DNA from 3 places in the Acidovorax sp. GW821-FHT10E04 genome. Region 1 is predicted to be linked to each of the others. Evidence: predicted binding sites of a transcription regulator. Region 1 holds the regulator's gene; each other region holds the start of a gene.
The links. The regulator FNR, encoded in region 1, switches genes on or off when oxygen is low (the NO sensors DNR and NnrR bind a similar motif). The targets are predictions, from matches to a motif close to TTGATNNNNATCAA.
Positions count from the first base shown of each region.

Region 2: the regulator FNR is predicted to act here: its motif matches at 3,580-3,593, upstream of clpB (ATP-dependent chaperone ClpB).
Region 3: the regulator FNR is predicted to act here: its motif matches at 3,947-3,960, upstream of AC07OC_RS04700 (DUF2249 domain-containing protein).

Region 1 covers NZ_JBWKMT010000002.1:409,091-414,827, reverse strand. The annotation lists gene AC07OC_RS06895 (sulfite exporter TauE/SafE family protein) at 1-356, opposite strand, end outside; gene hemN (oxygen-independent coproporphyrinogen III oxidase) at 362-1,744, opposite strand; gene fnr (fumarate/nitrate reduction transcriptional regulator Fnr) at 1,931-2,653, shown strand; gene AC07OC_RS06880 (hypothetical protein) at 2,719-3,012, opposite strand; gene AC07OC_RS06875 (FixH family protein) at 3,064-3,345, opposite strand; gene ccoG (cytochrome c oxidase accessory protein CcoG) at 3,418-4,863, opposite strand; gene ccoP (cytochrome-c oxidase, cbb3-type subunit III) at 4,952-5,737, opposite strand, start outside.
Region 2 covers NZ_JBWKMT010000004.1:366,460-372,196, reverse strand. The annotation lists gene AC07OC_RS15155 (coniferyl aldehyde dehydrogenase) at 1-342, opposite strand, end outside; gene AC07OC_RS15150 (hypothetical protein) at 463-822, opposite strand; gene clpB (ATP-dependent chaperone ClpB) at 898-3,504, opposite strand; gene AC07OC_RS15140 (IPTL-CTERM sorting domain-containing protein) at 3,664-5,737, opposite strand, start outside.
Region 3 covers NZ_JBWKMT010000001.1:1,032,421-1,038,157, reverse strand. The annotation lists gene AC07OC_RS04720 (hypothetical protein) at 191-313, opposite strand; gene AC07OC_RS04715 (hypothetical protein) at 639-920, shown strand; gene AC07OC_RS04710 (helix-turn-helix transcriptional regulator) at 1,185-2,276, shown strand; gene AC07OC_RS04705 (NnrS family protein) at 2,382-3,572, opposite strand; gene AC07OC_RS04700 (DUF2249 domain-containing protein) at 3,595-3,888, opposite strand; gene AC07OC_RS04695 (PilZ domain-containing protein) at 4,105-4,479, opposite strand; gene AC07OC_RS04690 (hypothetical protein) at 4,746-5,240, shown strand; gene AC07OC_RS04685 (2OG-Fe dioxygenase family protein) at 5,350-5,737, shown strand, end outside.

The DNA of each region.
Region 1 (5,737 bases):
GCCATCACCGCGACGTGCATCAAGGTCCACGCCGGGCGCAGTGCCATGGTCTGCTGAGTGAGCCACGCCAGGCTGTCCATGGCCAGGGCGGCCAGCCCGCCCGCCAGGGCATATCCCGTCAGGCGGCCCGTATGAAAGGCCACGGCCCGCCGGGCCACGCCACCGCGCGGTGCCCACCGCACCGCCTGCACCTTCGGGGGAGCCCCCTCCGCCGGCGCCCCGGCGCCCGGGGCGGATGCGCAGCCCGCGCTCCCCTGCCCCACCACGGCGCCACAAGGTGCCGAGCACATGGCCAGGCAATGGGACCCGCCAACGAGCCCCATCAACAAGGCAGTCGAGGCAACCGTTGCAAGCATGGGATTCAGATGATGCGTGAAAAACGCGCGCGGTTGCGGTCTGCCTGCAGATATCGGTCGAAAACCATGGCGATGCCGCGCACGAAGAACCAGCCCATGGCCGTGACCTCGACACCGTCGGGCCTCACCTTGACCAGTCCCTGCTCGGCCATGGTGTCGAGTTGCGCCAGTTCGGCGGAGAAATAGTGCCGAAAATCGAGGAGCCAGGCCTGTTCCATGGGCTCGAACAGCAGTTCTCCCTGGCACATCAAGGACATGATGACGGCACGGCGCACGAGGTCGTCCCGCGTCAGGGCCAGGCCACGCACCACGGGCAGACGCCCCTGGTTCAGCAGGTCGTAGTACTCATCCAGGGTCTTGGCGTTCTGGCTGTAGGTGGCGCCGACCCTGCCAATGGCCGACACGCCCAGGCCGATCAGGTCGCAGTCGGGCTGGGTGCTGTAGCCCTGGAAGTTGCGGTGCAAGCGGCCCTGCCGCTTGGCGACGGCCAGCGAGTCCTCCGGCAGCGCGAAGTGGTCCATCCCCACATACACATAGCCGGCGCCCATGAACGCGTCGAGCGAACGGGAGAGCATCGACACCTTGCCGGAGGCTGCGGGCAGTTCGGCGGAGAGGATGCGGCGCTGGGGCTTGAACCGCTCCGGCAGGTGGGCATAGGCATACAGCGCAATGCGATCAGGCCGCAACTGAACCACCTGCGCCAGCGTGCGGTCGAACGACTCCGGCGTCTGGCGCGGCAACCCGTAGATCAGGTCCACATTGATCGATTCGAAGCCGAGCGAGCGCGCGGATTCCACCAGCGAAAACACCTGTTCGGCGGGCTGGATGCGGTGCACCGCCTTCTGAACCTCGGGGTCAAAATCCTGCACGCCAAAACTCAGCCGGTTGAATCCAAGCTCCGCGAGCACGGCAAGCCGGTCGGCATTGACGGTACGGGGGTCCACCTCGATCGAGTACTCCCCGCCCGGCGCCAGGGTGAAGCTGCGCTGGAGCATCGCCATGAGTTCCCGCAAGCCATCGTCCGACAGGAAGGTGGGGGTGCCGCCGCCCAGATGCAGCTGGCTCACCACCTGCCCCGTGCCGCAGTGCGCCGTGTGCAGATCGATCTCGCGGCTGAGATAGCGCAGATAGACTTCAGCCCGGTCGTGGTGCTTGGTGATGATCTTGTTGCAGGCGCAGTAGTAGCACAGCGACTCGCAAAAAGGGATGTGCACATACAGGGACAAGGGCAGCGCCTTGGTCAGGGTGCCCATGCGGCGCTGCTCGAGGGCGAGGGCGTAGTCCTCCTGGCCGAAGGCTTCCACAAACCGGTCGGCCGTCGGATAGGAGGTATAGCGGGGGCCTGGTACGTCAAAACGGCGCAGCAGGTCAGGCGAAACAGCGGTCATGGGGCGAATCCTTGCGTACACCTTGACTGTGCCGTAAGCTGCCCCCCATGTCCTTGACATGAATCAAGTGATGGAGTGGCCGGAACAGCGACAATTTGATGCATGTCAGTCGCCTGCCCGCCCTCCAAGAGACTCCCTCTTCGGCCATCGGGCGGTATGCTCGAAACCTAACTCCGCCCTGTGCCTATGAACCCGCTCACCATCAAAGTCGCCTGTTCCAATTGCAACCTGCGCGAGCTGTGCATGCCGGTGGGCCTGAGCGAAGAGCAACTGCACCGCATCGACGAGGTCGTTGCAGTTCGCCGCAAGGTGAAGCGCGGCGGTACGCTGTTTCGCAATGGTGAGTCGTTCACCTCGCTTTATGCCATCCGCACCGGCTTTTTCAAGACCTGCGTGGCCACCGAGGACGGACGCGACCAGGTCACGGGGTTCCAGATGGCGGGCGAGATCATCGGCCTGGACGGCATCGTGAATGACCACCACACCTGCGATGCGGTGGCCCTGGAAGACGCCGAGGTCTGCGTCATGCCGTTTGACCGCATCGAGGAATTGTCCCGCGAGGTCACCGCGCTGCAGCACCACGTGCACAAGATCATGAGCCGCGAGATCGTGCGCGAACACGGCGTGATGCTGCTGCTGGGCAGCATGCGTGCCGAGGAGCGCCTGGCAGCGTTCCTGCTCAATCTGGTGCAGCGCCTGCACGCCCGCGGATTCTCGCAGTCCGAGCTGGTGCTGCGCATGACGCGCGAGGAGATCGGCAGCTACCTGGGCCTCAAGCTCGAGACCGTGAGCCGCACCTTCTCCAAGTTTGTGGAAGAAGGCATTGTCGAAGTCAAGCAGCGCCATGTCCGCATCCTCGAGACCGACGCGCTCAAGCGCATCGTGAACAACCAGTCCGCCTGCCACTGAGCAAGGCGAGCCAGGTCCGCCCGTCCCGGCAACGCCTTGCCACCGGAGCCCGGCCGGTGCGCTGTTCAAGGGCAGGATGATGTCTTTCGGCAATCATCAGGGCGCTCGCCTTCGGGCACGGGGCAGCGGTTGAGTTCAAAGGGCGACATTGCCAGCAGCGTGGTCAACGCGCTGGAGGCCATGGTGATGGCCCAGAACGCAAAGAACGCGAGCGTGTAGACGCCCTGGCGCGACAGGGCCAGCGGCTGCCCGAACCAATGCAGGTCCTGCGGGTCCACCATAGCAAAAACCAGCATCTCCATCGCGCCCGCCATCAGAAAGGCGGGCCATGCAATCCACATCAGGCGTTGCGTCCACATCGGGGTTGTCTCCTGGTAAGGCCGCGCAGACCCGCTGCTCGGCCAGGGGTTTCAGCGTGGCTGGTCCTGAACCGGTGTCGCCGCGTGGTTGCGGCCCTTCATGGCCGGGGCCAGGCTCTTCTCCGGAGCCTCCAGCGTCTTGTTGATTTCGATGCCCTGGCGGTAGTAGTCCTCGACGACCACGGGGTCTGGCCGCGAAATCGCCAGCCACAGCGTGACAAAGCCCGCCACGATGACGATGGCAGGGCCGGCGATGATCAGCCAGACGTGGCCGAATTTCCACCAGGGCGCAGCGGTGGCGGGGGCGGAGCCGATGGCTGGATTGGATGGCATGGGTGCTTGCTCCTCAAAAATCTTCTCGGTCATACAACGTCCCCGGGGCCGTGCACCGGGGTGCACGTCGCCTCATCGGGGCACCAGGAATACGGACTTCTCGGTCACATGGGCCGCAGCGCCCACCGCCTGCACATCGAACTGCACGGCATGGGAGCCCGGGGGCGCGGAGCCATACGGTATCTGCAGGCGCACGGCCACCCACCGGGACTCCGCGGGGCCAATGTCCACCTCGGCTTCAGAGGCCACCTCCAGCCCGTCCAGGCCGCGGGCGCCGATGCGGTAGCGCTGGGGGCCTTCGGTGGCGTTCATGATCTGCAGGCGGTAGATATTCTCCAGCTTGCCGCCCGCCACGATGCGCGACAGGGCCGCGCGGTCGCGCACCACATCCACCTTGAGCGGCGTGCGGGTGACCAGGCTGGCCATCATGCCCACGCACAGTGCCACCAGCACGGCGGTGTAGATCAGCACGCGAGGCCGCAGGACGCGCCGCAGGATCTGCGACTGGCTCCAGCGCTGCGCCACGCCGTTCAGCGTGGAAAAGCGGATCAGCCCCCGGGGGTAGTGCATCTTGTCCATCACCGTGTTGCACGCATCCACGCACAGTCCGCAGCCAATGCACTCGTACTGCAGGCCCTTGCGGATATCGATGCCCACGGGACACACCTGCACGCACAGGGTGCAGTCAATGCAGTCGCCCAGGCCCTTGGCCTTGTGGTCGATCGTCTTGTTGCGCGGGCCGCGCGGCTCGCCGCGTTCCACGTCATAGCTCACGATCAGGGTGTCCCGGTCGAACATCGCGCTCTGAAAGCGCGCGTAGGGGCACATGTACTTGCACACCTGCTCGCGCATGTAGCCCGCATTGCCATACGTGGCAAAGCCGTAGAACAGCACCCAGAATATCTGCCAGTTGCCCTGCAGCGCCAGCAGTTCCGCGCCGAGCTCGCGGATGGGCACGAAATAGCCCACGAACGTGAACCCCGTCCACAGCGCCACGGTGATCCATACCACCTGTTTGAGAAACTTCTTGCGGATCTTCTCGAAGGTCCAGGGCCCGTTGTCCAGCCGCAGCCGGGCACTGCGATCGCCTTCGATCTTGTGCTCGATCCACATGAACATTTCGGTGTAGACCGTCTGGGGACAGGCGAAACCGCACCACAGCCGCCCCGCCACGGCCGTGAACAGGAAAAGCGACAGCGCCGAGATGATGAGCAGGCCCGTGAGATAGATGAAGTCCTGCGGATAGAGCACCAGCCCGAAAATATAGAACCGCCGTGCCCCCAGGTCGAACAGCACCATCTGGCGCTGCCCCCACTCGAACCAGGGAAGGCCGTAAAAGACCAGTTGCGTGAGAAACACCATGCCCCAGCGCCAGCGTGCGAACAGGCCACTGATGGAGCGCGGGTAAATCTTCTTCTGCGCTTCGTACAAGGAGACGATCTCGCCCTCGGACGAGGCATCGGATGCAACCGGTGCAATCGGAATGACCTTGCGGGCTGGCCCGCTGGGTGGCTTCATGGTGGTGTCGACCTATTGGCTTGGTGTGTCTTCAGCAATGGGGCAAAAAACCGGGGGCAGCGCCAGGGGGCGCACCACCCGGCCCGGATCAGCGCACCGCGGCAGCCTGCTTGCCGTTGGACAGGCCCCATACGTACGCAGACAGCACGCCGATCTGCGCTTCCGTCAACTTGTCGGCCTGGGCCGGCATCTGGTTGACCTTGCCGTTGTTGACCATGGCGGTAATGGCCGCCTCGCCCCAGCCATGCAGCCAGACGTCGTCGGTCAGATTGGGGGCACCCAGCGCCTGGTTGCCCTTGCCGTCCATGCCATGGCAGGCCGCGCATGCCGTGAACTTGGACTTGCCCAGCGAAGCACGCAGCGAATCGTGCGGGCTGCCCGACAGGCTCAGCACATAGTGCGACAGGTTGCGCACGTCTTCGGGCGTGCCCACTGCGGCCGCCATGGGAGGCATGTTGCCCACACGGCCCTTCTCGATCGTTTCACGGATCTTCTCGGGCGCCCCGCCATGGAGCCAGTCACCGTCCGCCAGATTGGGGAAACCCTTGCTGCCGCGCGCGTCGGAACCATGGCACTGAGCGCAGTTGTTCATGAACAGGCGCTCGCCAATGGCCTGGGCCTGCGGGTCCCTGGCCACGTCTTCCGGCTTCATCGAGGCGAAACGGGCATACAGCGGCTCCAGTTCAGCCTTGGCCTTGGCCATCTCGGCTTCGTATTCGCCCTTCTGCGTCCAGTTCAGCTTGCCGGTGAAACTGCCAAGGCCTGGGTAGGCGGCCAGGTAGCCGAAGCCGAAGACGATGGTGATGACGAACAGCCAGACCCACCAACGCGGCAGGGGGTTGTTCATTTCGACCAGGTCCTCGTCCCAGACGTG
Region 2 (5,737 bases), on a different contig from region 1:
GATCACACCGACCACCCCCAGGGGCTGGCGCTGGATCCAGGCACGGGCGGGCTGCAGGTACAGCGGCGTGCGCACTTTCCGGGGCTTCATCCATTTCGCCAGATGGCGCAGCGTGTGCGACAGCAGGGTGCGCAGCACGAAGAAATCGGCCACCTCGGTCAGGCGCGGGGACCGCATGCCGAAATCGGCCTGCACCGCAGCCGCCAGCACCGGGCCGTGCTCGTCGAGCATCTTGGACAGGCGCAGCAGCCGCTCGCGGCGCACCAGCAGCGGCACATCGACATGCTCGCGGCTGGCCTGGCGTTGAAGATCGAAGTGGGCGTGGATATCGGCAGGTGTCATGGTCGGATCATAGAAGACGCCCCGACAGGCGCGCCACGAAAAAACCGGGGAGGCAGGGCGCGGACGGGCCGCGCAGGCGGGGGCGCCGCGCAGTGCAAGAAGGCAGGGTGCGGCGCCGGGTCAGCGCACGTCCCGCGCTTCGACGTCGGTCACCTCGGCGGCGCCGGGCAGGATGCCGCCACGGCGCGACGCGGCCGCGGCCTCGCCGCCGGCATCGTCGGGCGCGGGCGCCGGGCCACGGCGGCCGGACGACCAGCGCTCGGTGGAGCGGAACACGGTGCTGAAACCCGTGCGGGGGTCCATGCGCATCACCCAGGGGGTCACCGGCTGGCCGGTGAGGCGCGCCCAGCCTGCGCGCAGCGCCCACACCAGCGCGAGCACCATCACGGCGACCAGCAGGCTGGCGAACAGCACCAAGCCCATGGCGATGACCACCACCCGCAGCAACAGGCGCACAACGCCCGCAACAAATTCATTCAAACGACACCTCTCCTTCACAACTTGGGGTCGGGATTGCAGCCCTGGCCAGCGCCGCAATCCCTTTCCCGGCCCACATCACTCCTGCGGGGCCACGCCGAACTGGAACACACCCGGCTCCAGCACGGGGTTCACGGTGACCGGAATCACGCTCTTGGGCGGGAAACGCCCTTCCAGCAACAACTTGGACAGCGGGTTCTCGATGCGCTGCTGGATCGCCCGCTTGAGCGGCCGCGCGCCGAACACCGGGTCGAACCCCACCTTGGCCAATTCTGCCAAGGCCGCATCCGACACCTGCAATTCCAAATCCATCTTGGCCAGCCGGGATTGCAGCAGCTGCAGCTGGATCCTGGCGATCGAGGCGATGTGCTGCGCGTCCAGCGCGTGGAACACCACGGTCTCGTCGATGCGGTTGAGGAACTCGGGCCGGAAGTGGTTCTTGAGCTCGCCCCACACCGCTTCCTTGATGTCCTCGGAGTCCTGTCCGACCATGGCCTGGATCAGGTGCGAGCCGATGTTGCTCGTCATCACGATCACCGTGTTCTTGAAGTCCACGGTACGTCCCTGGCCGTCGGTCAGGCGGCCGTCGTCCAGCACCTGCAGCAGCACGTTGAACACATCCGGGTGGGCCTTCTCCACCTCGTCGAGCAGCAGCACGCTGTAGGGCTTGCGGCGCACGGCCTCCGTGAGGTAGCCACCCTCCTCGTAGCCCACGTAGCCGGGCGGCGCGCCGATCAGGCGGGCCACCGAGTGCTTTTCCATGAACTCGCTCATGTCGATGCGCACCAGGTGGTCCTCGCTGTCGAACAGAAAGCCCGCCAGCGCCTTGCACAGCTCGGTCTTGCCCACGCCCGTGGGGCCCAGGAACAGGAACGAGCCCGTGGGGCGGTTGGGGTCACTCAGGCCCGAGCGCGAACGGCGGATGGCGTTGGCCACGGCGGCGATCGCCTCCTCCTGGCCCACCACGCGTTCATGCAGCTTGGCCTCCATCAGCAGGAGCTTGTCCTTTTCGCCCTGCATCATCTTGGCCACCGGAATGCCCGTGGCGCGGCTCACCACCTCGGCAATTTCTTCGGCACCCACCTGTGTGCGCAGCAGGCGGCGGGTGGCGGGGGCGCCGTCCTTGCCATCCTCCTGCGCCTGCGCTTCCTTCAGCTGCTTTTCCAGGTCGGGCAGCTTGCCGTACTGCAGCTCGGCCACCTTGTTGAAGTCGCCCTTGCGGGTGAATTCCTCGATCTGGAACTTGAGCTTGTCGATGGCCTCGCGCACGTGCGCGCTGCCCTGCGCCTGGGCTTTTTCGGACTGCCAGATCTCGTCGTAGTCGGCGATTTCCTTTTGCAGCTTGGCGATCTCTTCCTCGATGAGCGCAAAGCGCTTTTGCGAGGACTCATCCTTCTCGCGGCGCACCGCTTCGCGCTCGATCTGCAGCTGGATCAGGCGGCGGTCGAGCTTGTCCATCACCTCGGGCTTGGAGTCCATCTCGATCTTGATCTTGGACGCGGCCTCGTCGATGAGGTCAATCGCCTTGTCGGGCAGGAAGCGGTCGGTGATGTAGCGGTTGGACAGCTCGGCCGCGGCCACGATGGCCGGGTCGGTGATGTCCACGCCGTGGTGCACCTCGTACTTTTCCTGCAGGCCGCGCAGGATGGCGATGGTCGCCTCCACGGTGGGTTCGCCCACGAGGATCTTCTGGAAGCGCCGCTCCAGCGCGGCGTCCTTCTCGATGTACTTGCGGTACTCGTCGAGCGTGGTCGCGCCCACGCAGTGCAGCTCGCCGCGCGCAAGCGCTGGCTTGAGCATGTTGCCCGCATCCATCGCGCCCTCGGCCTTGCCCGCGCCCACCATGGTGTGCAGCTCGTCGATGAAGACTATTGTTTGCCCCTCGTCCTTGGCCAATTCGTTCAGCACGGTCTTCAGGCGCTCCTCGAACTCGCCGCGGAACTTGGCGCCCGCGAGCAGCGCCGCCATGTCCAGCGACAGCACGCGCTTGTTCTTGAGCGACTCGGGTACCTCGCCGGCCACGATGCGCTGGGCCAGGCCTTCGACGATGGCCGTCTTGCCCACGCCGGGCTCGCCGATGAGCACCGGGTTGTTCTTGGTGCGGCGCTGCAGCACCTGGATGGCGCGGCGGATCTCGTCGTCGCGGCCGATCACGGGGTCGAGCTTGCCGATGCGCGCGCGCTCGGTCAGGTCGATGCAGTACTTGGCCAGGGCGCCGCGCTGGCCCTCGGCCTCGGCACTGTCCATCTTCTGGCCGCCGCGCACGGCGTCGATGGCGGCTTCCAGGCTCTTGCGCGTCAGGCCGTTGTCCTTGGCGATCTTGGCGGCCTCGCCCTTGCTGTCGATCACGGCCAGCAGGAACAGCTCGCTGGCGATGAACTGGTCGCCGCGCTTGATGGCCTCCTTCTCGGTGGCCTGCAGCACGCGGCCGAGCTCCGGGCCGCCCTGCACCTGCTCGTTGCCCTGCACCTGGGGCAGGCGCTTGACGGCGGCCTCGGCCGCCGCCAGCAGGCCGGGCACATTGGCGCCCGCACGCTGCAGCAGCGCCTTGGGGCCGTCGTCCTGCTTGAGCATGGCCACGAGCATGTGCACGGGCTCGATGTAGGCGTGGTCATTGCCCAGGGCGATGCTCTGGGCATCGCTCAGGGCTTCCTGGAACTTGGTGGTGAATTTGTCGAGACGCATGGTGGATGTCCTCCGAATTGCAGAGCACTTGAGGCGGGGTATGCCTGATTTCAAGACACTGCCCCCGCCCACCGATTGACCTGCGTCAGCGAATCATCCAGCCGATGGCTTCCCCATTAGCTACCATTTTTATAGCTTCCAGCGCTTTACCATCAAGCGCTAGCGGCTGATTTCTCTCGAAACTCCGGACCAGGTACCGGCCCAGTGGGCCCGCAGGGCCGTGCGCCGGCCGCCCCGCAAGGCCAGCAACCCCAGAAGGGCAGCCAGCCCACCCAGGCCCCCGGCCGACAGCGTGGGGATCGCCACCGGGCCAGGCGCCAGCAGCACGGGGACGACAGGGTCGTTGATGGTGCCATCCTGCGCGCCAAAGCTGTCGTCCCCCCAGCCACCGTCCGTCACATCGTAGGTCACGGTGTTGCCGCTGATCTGCAGGTTCACGGGGTCGTAGTATCGGCTGGAGGAAGGGCTGTCGGGTGTGGGCCCGTACTTCTTCACGGTGAAGCCCGTGAGGTCTGGAAAGGTCACCGCCACACGCACCGTCTCACCCGGCTGGCAATGGATGAGCCGCAGGCGGAACGCCCCGTGCGGCAAGGTGGCGCCGGGGTACGGCGCCGGCACCGCCACCGGGCCGGTGCCCGCCAGATCCAGCTGACAGCCCGTGCTGCCATCCACCACGCCCACGTTGACGGGCCCCGACCCGGTGTTCGTCGGTGTGGGCAGGGTTTCAAAACGCGCCTGCACGGTGCAGGCGGCCGTCACCGCTGCCGTGGTGTAGGTGCTACCGGCCAGGCTGCCGCCACAGCCCGCCACGGACGCGATGCGGTAACCCGCGCCGGGCGTGACGGTGAAGGCCTGCGTCTGTCCCTGCGCCACGTCGACCGTGCCGGCCGGGCCGATGCTGCCACCCGAGCCCGCCAGGGCCGTGACCGCGTGCCGGACCGTCTGGTCGCGGACCACGGTGATGGTGTACGTCCGGCGGGCCACGCCGTTCTGCGCGAGCACCTCCACCTGGATCACATTGGTACCCGGCACCAGGGCCAGGGGCGGCGTCGCGGAGCTGCTGGCCACGGGCGTGCCGTTCACGGTGATGGAGGCCCCGGCATCGGCGGCGACGGGCGTCAGGGAAAGCGCGGTCACCGCATGCGGCACGCCAGCCGCATACGCCACTACCTGCGGCTGGAACGCGGGGCTGAGGACACCCTGCGACAGCGCCAGGGAGGCCAATGCGGCATCGGCCGACGGGGAGGCATTCATCAGCACCGTGATGCCCGCGATACCGTTGGCAATGGCGACGTCCGGCCTGCCGTCGCCATTGAAATCGGCCACCGCCATCTGCTCGGCCGTGCCTCCGGCGAACCGCGCGACAGGCAGGCCCAGAGCGCCCACCCCGGCCTGCCCGCGCAGGATGGCGATCCCACCCGACGCGTCGGCGCCCACCACGTCGGGCAGCCCGTCGCCATCGAAATCCGCGGCCGCGAGCGCCTTGGCCGCGAGCCCTGCGCCGTACTGTCCCACCACGCCCAGCGCCTGCCCGGGCGCCGCGGCCAGGGACGCGATCTGCGTGCCGGCGGCCGTGAACACCCCCGCCCGCCCCGCGACGCCCCACCCCGCGACCGCGCCCAGCGGGCCAGCCGAGACAGGCAGGTAGACCGGCTCCAGCGGCTGCGAAGCGGCGGACAGCGAAGTGCCCACGGTGCCCGCCGAGGTCGCGGCCACCAGGTCGGTGCGCCCATCCTGGTTGACATCGACCGGCGCGAAGCCCCGCACGCCCTGCCACACCGTCATGTCCAGCATGTCGACGGCGCCTTGGGGCGTGACGCCCACCCATCGGATGGCTTCGAGCGAGCTGGTCGTCTCCAGCGCCCACACGGCGGCATGGGCAGGGTAGCCCGGCCCGCGAAATGTCCCGGTGACGATCGACCTGGGCGACAGCCCGGTAAAGAAACCCTGGCCCGCCAGGGAGAAGTCGCCCGCCCCCCGGCCCAGATAGACCATGACGCTCCGGTCGGTTTCGCTGACCACCGCCAGGTCCGCGTGGCCATCCCCGTCGAGGTCGCCAGCGGCCAGCGCGCGCACCTGCGCCCCGGTATCGAGCCGCGTGGACAACACGAAGCCGCCCTGGCCATCGCCCCGCAGGATCCAGACGCTGGATTCATCCGCGTAGGCGACGGCCAGGTCGATCCGCCCGTCCTCGTTGAAGTCGGCCACCGCCACAGCGCGCGCGTCCCGCTCG
Region 3 (5,737 bases), on a different contig from region 1:
AAGCTATCAAATTGGGAGCACTCTGGCCATGCGGTAGCCAGCCAGCCATGCCAGCAACAGCAGGCCGGCGGCCAGAGCCGGCAGCAGGGCTCAGCGGTCCGTCGGGGCGTGAACCCGGTCCACCAGGCTCAGGACGACCCCAAGGCGCCGCACAACAAGCCATGACGTGGGAGGGCCGGGCGTGCGGAGGTCATGCCCATTTCCAAATCCTGCGCAGCACGAGGGCAACGGCGAACAGGCCCACGAGCAGGGGCGTCGTGGCTCCGGCAAAAAGCCAGCAGGGGAGGGCGTGGCTGAGCGCGGCGGTTTTCATGTTTTCGCTCCAGGGAAATATGAATACTGTGTAAATATACAGTATTGGGCTGGATATGTACCGCAGCGGCGCGATGGGAAGGCCTGGCGGGAGCGGGTTTGGTGGGGCGCGCAATCAGCGACAGCAAGCCGGGCCTGTCCGCAGGGCGGGACCCTTGCAGCGGACGGTGGATGCTTTGCCTCTGGAAGGCCGACCACGCTGTCCGCAGGGGTATGGGGGAAACCATTGTTCGCCCTGTCCGCGCATGATGGGGACAAACCTTGGTTGCGACCGGAGCTGGGCAGTTCGCCGTAAGTACCGCAGCGCCCAGAATGGAAGGTGCGGTATGTCCATCACCATCACCGTCGCGCCGACGGTCGCCCGCGAGGCCTTCGAGCGAATAGAGGCCCTGGCCCAGGGGTTGCCAGAAACCGATCCCAACTTCGAAGGCCTGTCCATCCGCGTGGAGCGGCACGACTTCACCGGTGTGCGCGACCCGCACGACGAGTTGCGGGCAGCGCACCTGCTGCATCTGGTCGAGGATGCGATTGAATCCGAGACAAGCCATTTTGGCGAGCTGCAGCCTTCCCCCCAGTGGGAACGGCAGTCACCCTCATCCCTGTTCTAAAGAAACCGCGAGGATGCTGCGCGGCTTGCGGGGGGGCGGGTACCCCCAAAGAGACACGCGGCGGTTCGTGGCCGCGCTGAAACCTTGCATGGCGGCCCGGCCGGGGCGCCGCGCCACCACGGGCCCGGCGCCAAAAAGCAGAGGCCATGCGTCCCCGGGGCGCCGCGCCCCACCCCTGGGGGTGGGTTGCTGTGGGGGGCCGGTGTGCTAGCTTTGCCTCCACGCATTGCCTGGATGCGCTGTGGCACATAACTCAACTACTCCATGCCTTTTTCCCGTATTCAGCGGCGCGCCCTGGCGCGCCTGCAACAGCTGGCCTGTCTGGACGTCAACGGTCCGCAGCTCATCGAACCCCTGCTGCATGAGCTGCACCACCTGATCGCCTTCGACACGAGCGGCTACTTCCACCCTGGCAGCGACGGCGCGCTGGATGTGTACATCGAGCCATCGCTGGCGCGTGACTTGATGCACCTGTACTTCGAGCCGCAGGTGAGGGCGAGCGAGCACAAGGTGATCCGCCGCAGCGCCCACGATTTCGCCGCCGCCGTGCGCGACGACCATGGGCCGCAGGTGATGGAGCAGCTGATCACCGTGCCGATGGGCGAGCTGCTGCGCAGCGACTTCTACAACCTGGCGCTGCGCCCCGCGGAACTGCTGGACTGCCTGAGCCTGGTGCTGCGCACGCCACAGGGGGCGGGCGTGGGCGCGCTCAAGCTGTATCGCAGGCCGCAGGCGCCGCGCTTCGGGGCCGAAGACGCAGCCCTGCTGGCCCGGCTGGAGCCGTGGCTGGCGCGCATCCTGCAGCCCGGCGAAGTGGATGCGCACGACAGCGTGGTGCATGAAAGCGCCATGCTGGTGGCCTCGCCGCAAGGGCAGCTGCTGTGGACATCGCCCCAGGCCGACCGGCTGATGGCGCTGGCGTTCGGGCCGCGCTGGTACCGGCGTGCCGAACTGCCGCCCGCGCTCCAGGCGCTGCTGCAGCGCCTGGAACATGCCCGCCAGGGGGGCAGCGTCCGCGCGCCGCCGCAGCTGGACCTGCGCAACGCCAGCGGCGCGTTTTCGCTGCGCGCGACGCTGATGGCCGCCGCGGCCGGCGAAGGCCGGGCGGCGGGCATCCACATCACCCAGCGGGTCTCGCGCGTGGCGCAGCTGCTGCCCGCGTTGCGCGCGCTGGGCCTGCCGCAGCGCCAGCACGAGCTTGCGTACTGGCTCGCGCGCGGCCTGCCCGAGGCGCAGATCGCCACGCGGATGGGCATCAGCGAGAACACCACCACCTACCACCGCCGCCAGATCTACACACGGCTGGGCGTGCAAAGCCGGCTGGAGCTGCAGGACTACCTCTTCGCACCGGCATGAGGGAGGGCACGGCCAGCCGCGCGCACGCGCCCACGCACGCACCACGGACCCGGTGGGCTGGCGCCGGAGTGGAGATGGCCTTGACGGCGGCGCGGCGCACGGCCGCTACCCCGGATGGCCGTCGGCCCGTGGGCGGGACAGCACCGGCCAGTAGCGCACGGCGTACAGCGCAAAGCCTGCCGACCAGAGGGCGGCGGACAGCAGGCTGGCGTGCACCGTCTGCGCGGGGCTGGCGAGCGGCACCGCCACACGCACGGCGGCGGCCAGCAGCACCAGCAGGTAGCAGGCGGTGTCGCAGCGGTCCGCGCGCAGGGGCCGCCCCGTGTGGCCGCGCGCGGTGCGCGTCATCATTCCGATGATGAGACCGCCCACCGCGCCCACCGTCAGGGCGTGGGTGGCCAGGGAGGAGGCCGCCAGGCCCAGGTCGCCCAGGCAGCGAAGCAGCAGGTGCACGGGAATCCAGAGATAGGCCATGTGCAGCACCCAGACCAGCGGCACGCGCAGCGCCGTCCAGGGCTGCCACAGCGCCCAGCGCCAGGTGTGAGCCAGACAGGCGAATGCCGCGATGGTGGCCAGTGGCCATCCGCCCAGGCCCGTGGCGTCCGCGGCGAGCAGGGCCAGCACCGATCCCAGCGCGGCCTTTTCCACGGCAGGCCGCCGGGTTGCTTGCGCACCCGCCACGCCGTTGTTGGTGAACATCGGGATCACGCGCCCGCCCATGACGGCCAGGATGAAAAGAACCACGTCCAGCGCGATCCGGATGCCGAGCCCTGCGGGGACGGGAAAGACGCCCAGCTGCGACAGATGGAAAAGCAGCATGGCGGCGCCCAGCAGCAGGAGCAGCGCCACAAAGAAATAGTTGCGCTGGTTCCGCGCCTTCCAGAACGCAATGCCCAGGCTGGCCGCCGCGGCCAGCGGAAACGCCACGTTCACCACGGCGGCCGTGGCTGCGAAGGGTGTGAGCACCAGAATCCGTCCCGCCACCCACAGGGCGGCCAGCGCACCCAGGCGCCATCCCGTCGGGGTGGGAAGGTTGGTCCAGTTGCGGCCGGCGGTGTAGAGAAAGCCCACGATGACCGCCAGCGCGAAGCCGAACAGCATCTCGTGGGCATGCCAGAGCGGGCCCGCCAGATAGGGGCGGCCCAGCGCGCCGGAGAACTGCAGCGCCCACAAGGGAACGGACAGCGCTGCGAACACGCTTGCCAGCAGGTAGAACGGCCGGAAACCGAGCGCGAACAGGGCCAACCCCCGGGACAGGGCGGGGCGCGGTTCTTCCATGCCGATAGGGAGTGCCATGGCGGTAGGGCCCCGGCCCGGGCTACGCACCGCCGCAAGCGCCGCAGCATTGCCCGCTGCCGTGGCCTGGGGCGCGTTGTTTCTGGATGCGCACGCGCCATTGTGCGGGCCCGTTCTCCAGGTAGCTCCAGGTGAACTGGCCCGGCAGTTCTTCCTGGAACTGGTAGTACAGCGGCCGGGGATCGTGGTCGTTGACCAGGTCCATGGCCTGCCCGGCAGCCAGCTTGCCAAAGGCGAGAAAAATGGACGGATGGCGCTCGCGGGGGGCGATTGCGCGCACGTCGATGGTGGCTGCGGTGGTTGCTTGGTCTTGCATGGTGCTTAAAGATTCATGTTTTATGAATCTATTATGGCGCGTGCCGCCGGAACGTCAATTGATGAGTGTCAATGAATGGATGCCGTGAGGGATGCCGTGATGAATGCCGTCGCCATGCCGAGCCCGGGCAGGCACGGCGCGGTCAAGGGCGGGGCCTGCCTGTGCCTGCGCCCGCCGCAAGCCCGGCCGGCTTCGGCGCCGGGGGCCGTCGCTTGTTCAGGAAAGGGAGGAGGCCGCGGTCAGCTCGCCCAGGTCGCGTTCGAGCAGTGCGGGGTCGCCCAGCTGCAGCTCGATCAGGCGGCGCAGGTGGGTCACGCTGTCCAGGTCGATCCCGCGGCACAGCAGACCGGTGTGCAGCCCCTCCACGTGCGCGACCTCGGTGGACATGGCGATGTGGTTGCCGGTTTCGGCCAAGGGAATGGTCAGCTGGCACAGCATGCCGGTCTGCAGGTTCGCCTGCGCCGGTGCCACCAGCAGCGCGCCCTTGAGCGAAAGGTCCTGCACGTGGACGCTGAAGGCGTCGGTGGACGTGGTCAGCAAGGCCGGCGCGTCAAAGCCGACGCGGACAAAGTGGCGGCGTTCGTGGGGCATCGCTGTCTCCTGGACCGAAGCGGGTGGTGGCACATGCTACTCCAAGCCCGGCGACTGCACGCATTTGCCGGGCACGCCGGGCCGCCGGATGAACCTGCCTCAGGCGGCGTGGGGCGGCGGCGGGCAGCCCGGTTCTGTCGCCATTTGCTTACATCTTTTGCGCGGATTCGGGTTTAGGGTAGGGCGGGCTTTGTTACAAATCAGGGTCCGCGCACCGCAGCCGCACATCGTGTGCTGTTCCGGGCGGTACAAGCAAGGAGTTCCCGATGAAAACCACAACCATGACCACGATGTCCACGATCCGTCTCCTCCTGTCTGGCGCGGCGGCCGCGCTGCTGCTCGCCGCGGCGGGCGGCGCGCATGCGCAGACCTACATCAATGCCACGGTGGGCGGCGAGCTGGCCCCCGGCGTGTACGGCCGCATCAACATCGGCAATGCGCCACCGCCGCCGCTGCTGTATGCCGAGCCGGTCATCATCCACCGCCCCGCGGTCGTGGTGCCGCGCTCGCCGATCTACCTCTACGTGCCGCCCGGCCATGCCAAGAACTGGGGCAAGCACTGCGCGCGCTACAACGCGTGCAGCCAGCCGGTGTACTTCGTGCAGGAGCCGCCACCACGCCGTGGCCCTCCGCACCGGGGCCCTGGCCGCGATGACCGCCGGTGGGATGACGACCATCGCCACGGCGGCAAGCAGGACCGCGACCATGACCGGGGCCGCGGCAACAATGGCAAGGGCCATGGACATGGCCACCGCGACTGACTGATTGACGGACCGCGCGGCGCACCTCCCTGCAAGGCCGCGCCGCGCTGCACCGCGTTTGCGCCATCGCAGACGCGGTGCCGGCACCAGCGGTTAAGCTCGGGCCTCTATGGCCCAAGTCACTTTTTCTCCCCCCTTCACCGCCCCCCAGGATGTCGCCAGCCAGCTGCGGCAGAACGGCTTTGCCGTCCTGTCGCCGGCGGACGTGGCCCGCTGGACGGGCTGCGCCCTGCCGGAATTGCTGGGCCTGAACGGCGACTGGGCGGGGCTGCCCCCCGATGATTTCCTCAAGGACGGCGGGCGCTACCGCCGCCGCCGCCATGCCTGCTTTGTGGTGCAGGACGGGCAGGTGCGGCAGGTGCCGCACCGCGCGCACTGGCAGCCTGTGGAGTACAACGCGCTGCATGGCGGCATGGAGCGCTGGTTTGCCCCCATGGAGCCCGCCACCGTCGCCCGGCCGGTGTGGCAGCAGCTGCTGGCAGCGCTGGCCGGGGTGT